2 regions of the Peribacillus sp. genome follow, and region 2 is predicted to be linked to the other one. Evidence: riboswitches for the same ligand, from Rfam matches in the RefSeq annotation. Region 2 holds a riboswitch; the other holds the start of a gene.

Region 1 (5,670 bases), on a different contig from region 2:
AACACTAGACCAGCTTGTTCCCGCAGGCCTATTTGGTCCAAAAAATGCAAAAGAGGTTCGGAATGAAACCATTCCGAACCTCTTTTGTCTACAAACTGAAGCACCGCTTGTGCGATGCTCTTCAACGACTATTCGTTCCATACTTCTTTTGACACATTCACAATGAATTTCAGCTTTTCCCATTGCTGTTCTTCTGTCAGTTTATTTCCATGATGGGTTGAAGCAAATCCGCATTGCGGGCTTAAACACAATTGTTCATGTGGTACATATTGTGCCGCCTCTTTGATCCGTGATTTGATGGCGTCTTTATCTTCTAGTTCGCCATGTTTGGAAGTAACGACTCCTAAAACGACTTGAGCTCCGCCATTCGGAATATGTTTTAATGGTTCGAAATCTCCTGAACGATGATCATCATATTCCAAGAAGAATCCATCTACTTTTTCTTTGGCTAGAAGGGTCGGTGCAATAAGCTCGTAGCTGCCTCCAAAACGATAGGTAGATTGATAATTTCCACGACATAAATGAGTAGTGACCACTAAATCCTTGGGTTTACCTTCTAGCACTTCATTAATCACTCTTAGTGCTAAATCGGTTAAATATTCTCTGGAATATTTCCCGTCCTGATAGGTCACCTCTGGAGAAGAAAGCCCCGCAATATATACATCATCTAACTGTAAATACCTCACACCATGATCATAAAAAGCTTTTAATGCAGCTTTGTACGTTTTGATAATATCGTTCGCATAATCCTCAATGTCTGGATAAATTTCTTCATTACGGGTTCCGTTTGTAAATAACTGATTTGGGCTGGGAATGGTTTGTTTAGCGGCAGCACGACCGGCAACGATATCATTAAAGATAATAAAATCTTTAATAAATGGATGAGAAGGATTAAATGAAATTTTCCCTATATTTCGTAAAGAGTATTTCTCCGTTTCTACTCCCTTGAATTGAAGGCCTGTGTCTGGTATAAAGCCCTCAATTCCAGTTAAATGCTCTAAAAAGTCAAAATGCCACCACGTACGTCTAAATTCTCCATCTGTGACAACTTCTAATCCAACCTCAATCTGTTTATCAACCACTCGTTTAATTTCCTTTGTTTCGATTTCACGCAATTGTTCAAGTGTTATTTTGCCTTCTTTAAATTCTTTTCTTGCTGTCTTTAATGACTCCGGACGTAATAGACTCCCAACGTGATCTGCTTTAAAGGGTGCTTTTGTTAGTGTAATAGACATGTTGAGTTCCTTCTTTCTCTTCTAGGGTAGGATAGCAAATGATCGAACTGGGAAGCCGGAAGCTTTTTCTGGTTTCGGTACGATATTAAAAATAACTGCACCTTTTGCCGGCACCTTATCTAAGTTTGTCAGTAATTCAATTTGATAGGTATCTTGTTCAAGAACATAATATTCAGCTAATAGAGAACCGTTTTTTTGATAGTCAATACTGGCGTCAGTATCGAATGTTTCATGACCAATCGCTTTAATTTGTCTCTCTTGGAATAAGAATTCTAATGCTTCTACTGACCATCCAGGTGAATGGTTATTTCCCTGTTCATCTTTATTTTCGAATGCCTCTTGATTTGGCCAACGTTTACTCCAATCGGTCCTCAAAGCAACAAATGTACCTTCGTCAATCTTTCCATGCTCTGCTTCGAATGCCAAGATATCAACAGCACGTAAAGAAAAATCATGATTATCAGCGGATTCTTTTGACTTATCAATAACAACAAGCGGGAGGACTAATTCTTTAAGTGTTAATTCTTCTAGGAAGCGTGTGTCCCGAACAAAATGGATGGGGGCATCTATGTGTGTTCCATATTGCCCGGCAAATGAAAAATTTTGGGCGAAAAATCCATCATCATGATTGAAAAGAGTACTTATTTTTGCTTCCTCAAACGATGCAAAATGTGGTGAATCCGGTCCAAACGTATGTGTGAGGTCAATCCACTGTTTTTGTTTAATCAAGTCAAACGCCTTACTCAATTCATTCGTCATTTTACCCCTCCAGACTTTTTTAAAAAAAGGACAAAGAAAAAACCCCTATCTGAAAAAAGAAGAGGTTCTCAGCCAAAAGGCTGTCTCTTCTTATCTTCAAGCTTACGCTACTAGAATTAGCACAGTACTTACAATAAGTCTGCTGCTGAGGCTTCAAAGGGCTAGTCCCTCCACCTCTCTTGATAAGAAAGTGACTATTAAGTTAGTGAATAGGTTTACTTTACAACTGCTCACCCAAACTGTCAAGATTATTCTGAAAACAAAGTTAGTTTTTAATAGGGAATGTAATCGTAAATGTGGTTCCTTTCCCAAGCTTACTCTCTACACTAATGAATCCTCTCATCGAATGGATGAGCTGGTACGTAATCGTCAAACCAATACCTGTCCCTTTTTCTTTTGTTGTGTAAAAAGGCGTTCCTATTTTCTTTAACTGACTTTCCGTCATCCCTTTTCCTGTATCTTTAATCTCAATAAACACGAACCCAGCCGCTTTATACAACTTCACGTCCAGTAAACCACCCATATCCATTGATTCTATTCCATTTTTGATAATATTTATTAAGGCCTGTTTAACTTCTCCTCTATTTCCTTGAATGTAGAGGTTTTCCTCTAGTTCTGATTTTATATCTATATCGAGAATAGTCGAAAAAGAAGTCATGAGTTCAATCGCTTTTTTCACTTCAATAGAAAGATTTAATAGCGTTTTCTCTTCATTGTGTGGTTTTGCTAAAGATAAATAATCATTAATAATCCCTTGAGCATGATCCAATTCATCAATCGCGATGGTTATATAATTTTTCTGTGTTTTGGTACTTGCTTCATCTTCATTTAATAGCTGTAAAAATCCGCGGACAGAGGTCATTGGATTTCGAACTTCATGCGCTACAGAAGCCGCCAGCTGACTGATTACGTTTAATTTTTCGGCACGCTGAAGTTCTAAATCGATGGTTCGTTTTTGTTGAACATTCTCAATGGTATAGATAACCATTAATAAACAAATCCAGGAAATAAAAAAATAAAACAGCAAAAATGGAATTTGATTAAATTCCTTTGTCTTTAAATAAATCATAACTAATGTAAAGGTCATTATCCAGAACACAGAACTAGACACCACAATTTTATGTTTCATTTGAAGAGCGTCATATCGGTTCATATAATAGAGTAAAATCACAGTGGCTATCGAATAACAAATGAGTACATGATAAAATCCTTCTCCTCCAACAAAAAAACGAAAGACTAGTAACGTGATCAACGTCAGTAACCCTGGAGCTACTCCTCCGTATAAAAAGGCAATAATAAAAGGAACAATTCTAAAATCATATATATACCCCTCAGAAAAACGTACTGGAAAAGACATGGTTAATATAACCATAGCTAAAAGAATGAGAGTCAATTTAACATCTGGTCCTTTTTTATACGGTTTATTACGATCATTAATAAATAGTTGATAAACAAAAATAGGAAAGAGGACAATTAATATTTGAGTTAACACATAAATAGGTTCAACGGCTTTAAACATAAGGCCCCCCCCTTACTACTCACTATTCCTCGTCTGAAAATTTAAACTAAACCAATTTTAGGAATGTATAGGCATTATAGCACAAACCATCTTTTGGAATGCAGTGTTAATACTTTTTGTTTATATAGTCAGTGGATACTTCTGAATCCTTTTCATATACTGCATTATTTCGGTTACTAACAGGAGCGATCCTATGGTTGGCGGACCAATTGTACGATGAGAGTTTATTAACAATTCGATTACTGACAATCAAATTGTCGGGACTTCTAATTTCCTACGCACACAGCTCCCTTTTAACGGCACGTAGGATGAAATTTTAATCAGATTACCTTTAATACTCCTTATGCCCCATTTGCCAGAACGCTATCTATCTATGAGGATCCATGCATTGAGTCCGACATTATATCAAAGACACCCCCTTTACAACGAATATGGAAATTGGCTCGCAACCACAGATGTCAGCTATAGCCAGCATTCCGCAAATGACCAAATAAGTCAAACTACTAATGCCCTGCCTCCTGTTGGTGTATTTTTAACATCAGATATCCTTTACCTATCATTAGACTGCCCTAACCAATCCTCTCCGAAGGCTGCCGAGAAACGCTCGGCAGTCTTTTCTTTGTGACGAACTACAATAGTATTTCTTATATCGATAGGTTGCTTCCACTTTTGCACAGAAAATCGCTTGAAGTGCACAGATTTTTCCATATTATGCACAGCTTTCACCCCCAATTGCACAGTAAATTGGCTGCTTTGCACACTTTTCCCTCCGTTCTGCACAGAACCATTGCCGTGATCCGTCAGTCTTGAAACTCGCTCTATCTCTAGCACCATATCATTTTTTAAATCCGGTCAGTTTAGCCTGTTTTCCCATATTCCCTGCTAGCCTTAGTCTCTCATTTTAGAAAAAATTAGAGGATTTACTTGTTTGTCGCCTGAATTAACACTGAGAGTCATAGATTAAGGAGGAATGTTAATGAAAAGAATGTGGATTCGACTGATTGTGGTTACTTTATTCATGTCATTATATTTGTTTATTGATTCATCATCGAAAACGTCAGCTGAAGTAATTCAGCCCTATGGCAAACTAAAACCTCCAAGTGAGAGTTTTACACCTGGAGATTGGTTTCTCGGAAGTACACCACCTAATTATAATTCTAGTAAACCGCCGATTGTTTTTGTTCAAGGGAAAAACGGGTCTTCCACAAGCTGGTACGGTGAAACGGAATACCATGGTGAATGATATGTATACAAAAGCATACGAAGCAGGCTATCCAACTGTTTTTGTTCAGCTTTATGATGCTGCCGGAAATGGGTCTTCCAATCAATACAAAAACGGAAAACTACTAGCTGCCAAACTCGCTCAAATCAATGTCCACTTTGGCGGAAAAAAAGTGAATATCATCGCTCATAGTAAAGGCGGTCCAGATACACAAGTGCTCTTGTTTCTTATGGTGCGCACCAATATGTTGGACGAGTTATCACGCTTGCCTCGCCGCATCATGGTTCTAATTTAGCTGATTTGGCTTATAGCTGGTACGCTGGCTGGCTCGGTTCTCTACTAGGAGCAAATGATGAAGGTACCTATTCCTTGCAAATTGGCCAGATGGCTGAATTTCGCTCAGCGATAGACAATCATGTGAATTCTAGAAAGAACAAATACTACACCCTAACCGGCACCAACCAAGGACCAGCGTTTTCCGCTCTATCATTTGGCGGACTGTATCTCTCTTCCTATGGTGATAATGACGGGCTCGTCAATGTTTGGAGTTCAAAATTACCATACGGCACCCATCTATTTACTGATTCCAACTATGATCATGACAATATTCGTACAGGCTCCGCCGTTTTTTCAAGAATTGAATCCTATTTGCGGACTTCGTCTACTGCGGGCATTGCTAGTTTAAGTGAACAGCCTGTTGAAGAAGAAGAAAATATCTCAACGCTGCACACTCAACGTATTCACGGCGGTCCATTACAAACCAATAAATGGATTGAACAATCTATTTCCCTGAATGAAGCAACTGAACATGGTCATATCACACTCTATACATCAAGCCCAGATGTGGAAATTGAATTAATATCTCCATCAGGAGTCACTTACCCTCGTTTCCTAGTTTCGCAGGCTTCAAAAGGAGAAACCTCTTTCCTAGCTGG
Region 2 (6,517 bases):
ATTTTTGAACCATCAAAAGGTCTTTCTCATCTCGAATAATCTTTTGCCCTTGCCGAACGCCCTCCCCAACTCCCCATAAGAAGGCTCCTAGCGCATCATTCTGCGCATGTCCCCACTCTTGACTGATTTCCTTTAATTCAGTCGAGTAGCGGGAATGAATGTGTTCAAAGAGATACATTGGTTTCTTTTCACGATGGATATCAATTTTCCATTCATACGTTTTAAAAAGATCAAACAAAGCATGATAAGCTTTTTCATACCGTTCAGAAGGACTTTGTAAAAATGGTAGTACTGTATAGACCACATCACGAATCCAAACATAATTATAGTCTTGTGAGATACTCGCTGTATACGCACCATTGGGAAGACGCATCCGATCTAATACATCAAGCGCATCATTTAATTTCATGCTAGACACCCCCGTTTATTATCAGCTTTCACCGTTCATTAAAGCGCTTTCAATTAGTGAATAAAAATAAGTCCGAACAAGTTGATTTACATGTGATAGTTTATGTAGAAACCTGTTCATGTGATAATCAAGAAAGGATATTCTACTAAAATGAACACTTGCCTACACCTTTGGCAAAGGGGTCGATGGTTTGTAAGGATCGTTCACTAGGTATATGGTCCTTATATATAGTGTATCGGTCATAGCTAAAACAATTTAATACTTTTTAAAAATAAAAAAACAGCTGGCCCGAAAGCCAACTGTGTTCCTCACCTTAGTTTCAATGCGTCGGCGAGTTTTCGGTATATATCTGTAACATCCTCTACTTTCATTCGTACTAATCCACTCGATGAAGGGGCGACAAAATCGACGGTTCCTGGCACGATTGACTGCGGTTGAAATCCCCAGTCCACCTTTTTCTTTCGTGAATATTCCTGATAAACACCCTTGCCCACGAAGCAAGCATATTTAGGCTTGTAAGCTTGGATTTTTTCTTTCAATTGCTGCCGTCCAATCACGTATTCTTCTCTCGTAATATCCACTGCTCCCACTGTCGGTCTCGACACAATATTCGTGAACCCATATCCAAGCTCCAGCAGGGCTGCATCTTCTTTAGGCAAATACCTGCGGGATGTTAAGCCTGATTCATGGAGAATCTTCCAAAATCGATTAGCGGGATTTGCATAATGATGTCCCTCTTCTCCTGAACGTATACTTGGGTTAAAGCCGATAAACAGGATGAGTAAGTTTTTATCAAGATGATCTGGAATATGATCCATATTCTACTCCTTTGACTATAAGTCCCTATAGTATAATACAAGCTAACCAAAGTATCTATTCCCTCATAATCTCTTTAGCAACAAGCTGACCTGATTTTGTCACAATGGGGGTGCCCCCGCCAGGATGAGTACTGCCACCAACAAACCATAGGTTTTTGATATCTTTAGACTTATTTCTAATTTTGGAGAAAGTTTGCGAAAACGTATTAGAGGACATGCCCTTGATACATGATGTTTTGCTTTAAGTTACTCAACCCCTTTTTTTCTACATTTGAATATTTTTTTCAGCATAGTCGTTTTTTAAATATGGTGCATTGATGAGAAAAAATAGATTACTATGTCCCATAGGCGCTAGACTAGCTTCAGACTTACCTGAATAACAAATATATATAGCCGGATTGTCTGGGAGTTGTTTCTTTATGAAGATATCCTTAAACTCCTCTTGATAGTTTTCGGGGAAAAATACGTTATGATGTTCAAGCTGTGGATACTGTTTACTCATCCCCATAAAAGGACAAACCCTGACAGGGAAGGCTCATAGCTTGCTAGTTTACGATTAGTCATGGATGGCCGGTGGCTGTTATTATCTTAAACGTGTATGATCTGTACCTTTTGAATCGCTTCGGCGAATTCTTCTGCTTGAACCGTAATGCGTTGTAATAGGTCTTCATCCTCTATTGGTGCTGACAAGTTTTCTTTGTTAATTTTCTTATCTATTATATAAACTCCTTGAAGCGGTTGTCCTTTTAAGACGGCGATTTACGGTTTTAATGCATAATCAATGGCCAGTAAATGTGCCGGACTTCCACCGACCATGATTGGTAAAACAGGTTTATTCTTTAACGCACCCTCTGGCAGTAAATCAATAACCGTTTTTAATACACCCGTATAGGAAGCCTTGTATACAGGAGAACCAATAATCACTCCATCCGCTTTTTCAATCAGTTCAGAAAATTTTTTTATTTCAGGACTATTATACCGAGCATGAATTAAGTCACCTTCAGGGAAATCACGTACGCTTACAGTAGTGACCTTAAATCCATGCTGTTCAATGATTCCTTTTACATAGTTCAGTACTAAATCTGTTCGTGAGGGGGAGGAAGGACTCCCAGATAAAATAACAATTTCACTCATAGTGTAGGATCCTTTCATGATACATGTTTTATCGTCTTGCTGCTTTTCTTACACACAAAAATATCCCCATTCAAAGAGAAAGAGGACATTTTGAATCTACTCTTATCTCTCAAGACACTACTTGCTGGATTTAGCACCTGCTTGCTCGAAAGCATAGGTTGCTGAAGCTTCAAAGGGCCAGTCCCTCAGCTTCTCTTGATAAGAATATTAAGTTATAATTATCATAATTGTTCGAATAGTCTCTGTCAAGATTATATATAAAAACCATACTCATTTACTATAATCAGTGGTATTAAGATGAATGGCTTACCATTGACGATCCAACCATTTCATTGAACATTTTATAAAATCGGTTATCATCGGTCAGTTCTGGATGAAACGCAGTGACTAAGAGATGATCACAGCGGGCGGCGACTATTTTTTCATCTACTCGTGCTAGAATTTCAACCTGATCACCAGCTGATATAATATACGGTGCACGTATAAATACCGCTTGAAAAGGAGCCTCCATCCCTTTTATTTCAATATTTGCTTCAAAACTATCAATTTGTCTCCCAAAACCATTGCGTTTAACGACGATGTCCATGATTTCTAAATGAGCAGACTCAGCCCCTTCAAGCCCTTTCGCAACGAGGACCAGGCCGGCACAGGTACCGAATATAGGTTTTTGTTGATTAGAAAAATTTTTAATCGCTTCGATAAATCCATAACGGGCCATTAAGCTCCCAATTGCTGTACTTTCACCGCCTGGGATAATCAGCCCATCCAGTTTTTCTAGCTGCTCAGGATGTTTGACAATTACGGCTTCAGAACCTGTATCGATTATTTGTTTTCGATGTTCCTCCACAGCACCTTGTAAGGCGACTACACCAATTACTGCCATGTTACACCCCTCGCTCCTGCATACGGTCTGCCACAGCAAGCTTAGAAATATCGATACCTGTCATTGGAGATCCAAGTTCCTTAGAAAGCGCCCCAATTAATTCATAATCATTATAAAACGTCGTTGCCTGAACAATCGCGTTGGCAAATTTCTCTGGGTTTTCCGATTTAAACACCCCAGAGCCAACAAATACCCCATCAGCACCGAGTTCCATCATCAGGGCAGCGTCAGATGGCGTAGCCACTCCTCCAGCAGCAAAGTTCACGACCGGTAATTTCCCTTCTTTTTTAATTTGTTTAAGAATCTCATATGGGGCTCCTAAGTTCTTCGCTTCAACCATTAATTCATCGTCATTCATTAAGATTATTTTTCTAATTTGAGCCTGAACTTTTCGCATATGACGAACAGCTTCCACAATATTTCCCGTACCTGGTTCCCCTTTTGTACGAAGCATGGACGCTCCTTCACCTATTCTCCGAGCTGCTTCTCCTAAATCACGACAGCCGCAGACAAAGGGCACCGTAAACGCACTTTTCAGAATATGGAACTCTTCATCAGCTGGGGTCAATACTTCACTTTCATCAATATAATCAACCCCCATGGCTTCTAACACTCTAGCTTCGATGATATGTCCAATTCTTGCTTTTGCCATTACAGGAATCGAGACAGCATTCAGGACAGCTTCAGTAATTCTTGGATCAGCCATTCTTGCGACTCCTCCAGCTGCCCGAATATCAGAAGGCACTCTTTCCAAGGCCATTACAGCTACTGCACCTGCTGCTTCCGCAATCTTAGCTTGCTCGGCATTGACAACATCCATGATGACTCCGCCCTTTTGCATATGAGCCATCCCTCGTTTAACCGCATCCGTTGCTATTACTTTATTCATCTCTTCATCTCCCAATTTATGTTGATTTTTTACTATTTGTTCTTTAGTATAAAAACCAAGTGAATGTATTAAAAGTGTCAGTTTTACATAAAACGATGGGTTCAGAGAAAGCAGGAGACTAGATGGATAGGTTAGCCGTTGAATTAAATAGAGACAGTTCCATTCCGATGTACGAACAATTATACGCACATATTAAAGCGGAAATTACGGAAGGCAGGCTGCTTTTCCAAACAAAGCTTCCCTCAAAACGTAAGTTAGCAGATGTCTTACATATAAGTTTAAACACAGTTGAAACAGCTTACGAACAGCTGACCGCTGAAGGCTACCTCGAGGTTATTCCACGTAAAGGCTATTTCGTGATGGCATCGGAAGATTTGGAATATATCGGAGCAAAAAGTACACTGCCCTTACAAACGAATCTACAAATGAATTCAATTACTATTGATTTTCATCCTAGTCAGATTGATACAGAAAACTTCCCCTTTCAACAATGGCGTAAATATGCCAAAAACAGTATGCATGAAGACCATCATGAATGGCTTTTACTTGGAGACTCACAAGGAGAAATAGAGCTGCGTCATGAAATCGCGGTATACCTATATCATGCTAGAGGTGTAAAATGCAGCCCAGATCAAATTATTTTGGGCGCTGGGATTGAAATTCTATTACAGCAGCTCGTTTTACTATTAAACCCAACTACCATTTATGGTGTCGAAGATCCCGGGTATCATCTAATTCAGCAAATTTTAACTTGCTATAATCATCAGGTGTATCCACTCGCAGTAGACGAAGAAGGCCTGATCGTGAAAAATGTCGAGAACTCACCGATTAATATCGTCTATGTGACCCCTTCCCATCACTTTCCCTACGGCACCGTTTTGTCTGTTAACCGAAGGACACAATTATTAAACTGGGCCAGCGGGCATTCAAATCGATTTATTATTGAAGACGATTATGATAGTGAATTTCGATATACTGGTAAAGCAATTCCCTCCCTACAGAGCTTAGATTACACAGAGAAAGTCATCTACTTAGGATCGTTTTCAAAATCACTCATGCCATCCATTCGAATCAGCTATATGGTCCTGCCAAAACAGCTGCTTGCTAGGCATAAGCAAGATCTCTCTTTCTACCACTCTACTGTTTCAAGAATAGATCAACATATCTTAACCGAATTTATGAAAATGGGAGACTTCGAGAAACATTTGAATCGAATGCGTAAACTTTACCGTCGTAAGTTAGAAAGGGTTTTAGCCTCAATAAAGCCCTATTCTTCTACGATTACAGTCATTGGTGAGCAATCGGGGCTTCATGTTGTATTAGCAGTTAACAATGGAATGACTGAAGACACACTCGTCACAAAAGCTGCTGCAGCTGGATTTAAAATCTATCCAGTATCGCTCTACTCAATGGCAAAACAGAACCTTTCACATCCACAAATCATTCTTGGCTTTGCTGGCATCCCAGAGACTAAACTAACAGAGGCACTGAATGGTTTATTAGAGAGCTGGGGGTTTTAACAGGATATGAACGAACTGATGAAGCAAAAGTACTTTTTGAATAAAAAAAGAGCTTGAAAAGTACTTCCAAGCTTACATGATTATAAATTAAATCTTGCCGAAATTAGGTTAGCGGCTTCTATCGCACTTAATTTAGTATTATTAATTTTTATGTAATTTTCTTTTTTTAATTCACCGTCGAAGGAGTTCAATCTGTGCTTTTTCATGGACTCCCTTAATTCATTTTCTGACCAATCTATGTTCCTTTTGGTAGGTTTTTGCTCAAGTCTGTGCGGGCTTTTATTTCGTTCTAGTCTCACATTCATTTCAGATTCTAACTCAACAAAATAAATCGTTGCCCCTTTTGATTGAAAAATTTCACAGAGATCGTCTACATATTTCCAATCCTCTGGTTGGTCAAAAGCCCACACATAGGTAAATATCAAGCCTTTCAGCTCACTCTCAGAAACAGCTTTAAATATTTCTGTTCTAAATAAATCTGATAGTCTCCACATCTCAGGACTAAACTTGAAAAATGGTTCAAGTAATTCAATGGTCATGTGGTTGTGAAACAGTTTCAAATCAGTTATCTTCTCTAATTCTTGCCCGACTGTCATTTTACCCACTGCTTGAGGTCCAAACAAAAGAACAAGTTTCATAAATTACCTCCTGCTAATTACTTCGAGTAGAGTCTTTCCCATTCTGATCTCTCACTTAAGACCTGTTCTTCCAATCATGATAAAAATCTTGAATAACTGAATGAATGGCATTTAGCGTAATTAAAATTAAATACAACATCATGACTGTCGCTATTTCCCCTGTAAAAAAGGCGATCATAGCAATACCAATCATCCAAACGATAAACATAGGTGACTTCATATTCAT

Evidence for each region. A riboswitch is a leader RNA that binds a small molecule or an ion and turns the genes downstream of it on or off. The one in region 2 is predicted to bind S-adenosylmethionine.
Region 1: another riboswitch for S-adenosylmethionine. It lies ahead of AC52RT_RS08280 (cyclase family protein); the one in region 2 lies ahead of ssuE (NADPH-dependent FMN reductase).

What each region holds. Positions count from the first base shown of each region.
Region 1 is NZ_JAZVJO010000263.1:165-5,834, forward strand. It holds gene AC52RT_RS08275 (5-methyltetrahydropteroyltriglutamate--homocysteine S-methyltransferase) at 129-1,235, opposite strand; gene AC52RT_RS08280 (cyclase family protein) at 1,257-1,994, opposite strand; SAM riboswitch class I at 2,082-2,183, opposite strand; gene AC52RT_RS08285 (ATP-binding protein) at 2,260-3,513, opposite strand; gene AC52RT_RS08290 (hypothetical protein) at 4,063-4,272, opposite strand; gene AC52RT_RS08295 (hypothetical protein) at 4,490-4,756, shown strand; gene AC52RT_RS08300 (esterase/lipase family protein) at 4,731-5,030, shown strand; gene AC52RT_RS08305 (hypothetical protein) at 5,036-5,670, shown strand, end outside.
Region 2 is NZ_JAZVJO010000346.1:18-6,534, reverse strand. It holds gene AC52RT_RS11060 (glycoside hydrolase family 15 protein) at 1-409, opposite strand, end outside; gene AC52RT_RS11055 (mismatch-specific DNA-glycosylase) at 718-1,227, opposite strand; gene AC52RT_RS11050 (hypothetical protein) at 1,493-1,729, opposite strand; gene ssuE (NADPH-dependent FMN reductase) at 1,987-2,361, opposite strand; SAM riboswitch class I at 2,461-2,566, opposite strand; gene pdxT (pyridoxal 5'-phosphate synthase glutaminase subunit PdxT) at 2,654-3,244, opposite strand; gene pdxS (pyridoxal 5'-phosphate synthase lyase subunit PdxS) at 3,246-4,133, opposite strand; gene pdxR (MocR-like pyridoxine biosynthesis transcription factor PdxR) at 4,256-5,653, shown strand; gene AC52RT_RS11025 (AAA family ATPase) at 5,734-6,291, opposite strand; partial or broken gene AC52RT_RS11020 (hypothetical protein) at 6,347-6,517, opposite strand, start outside.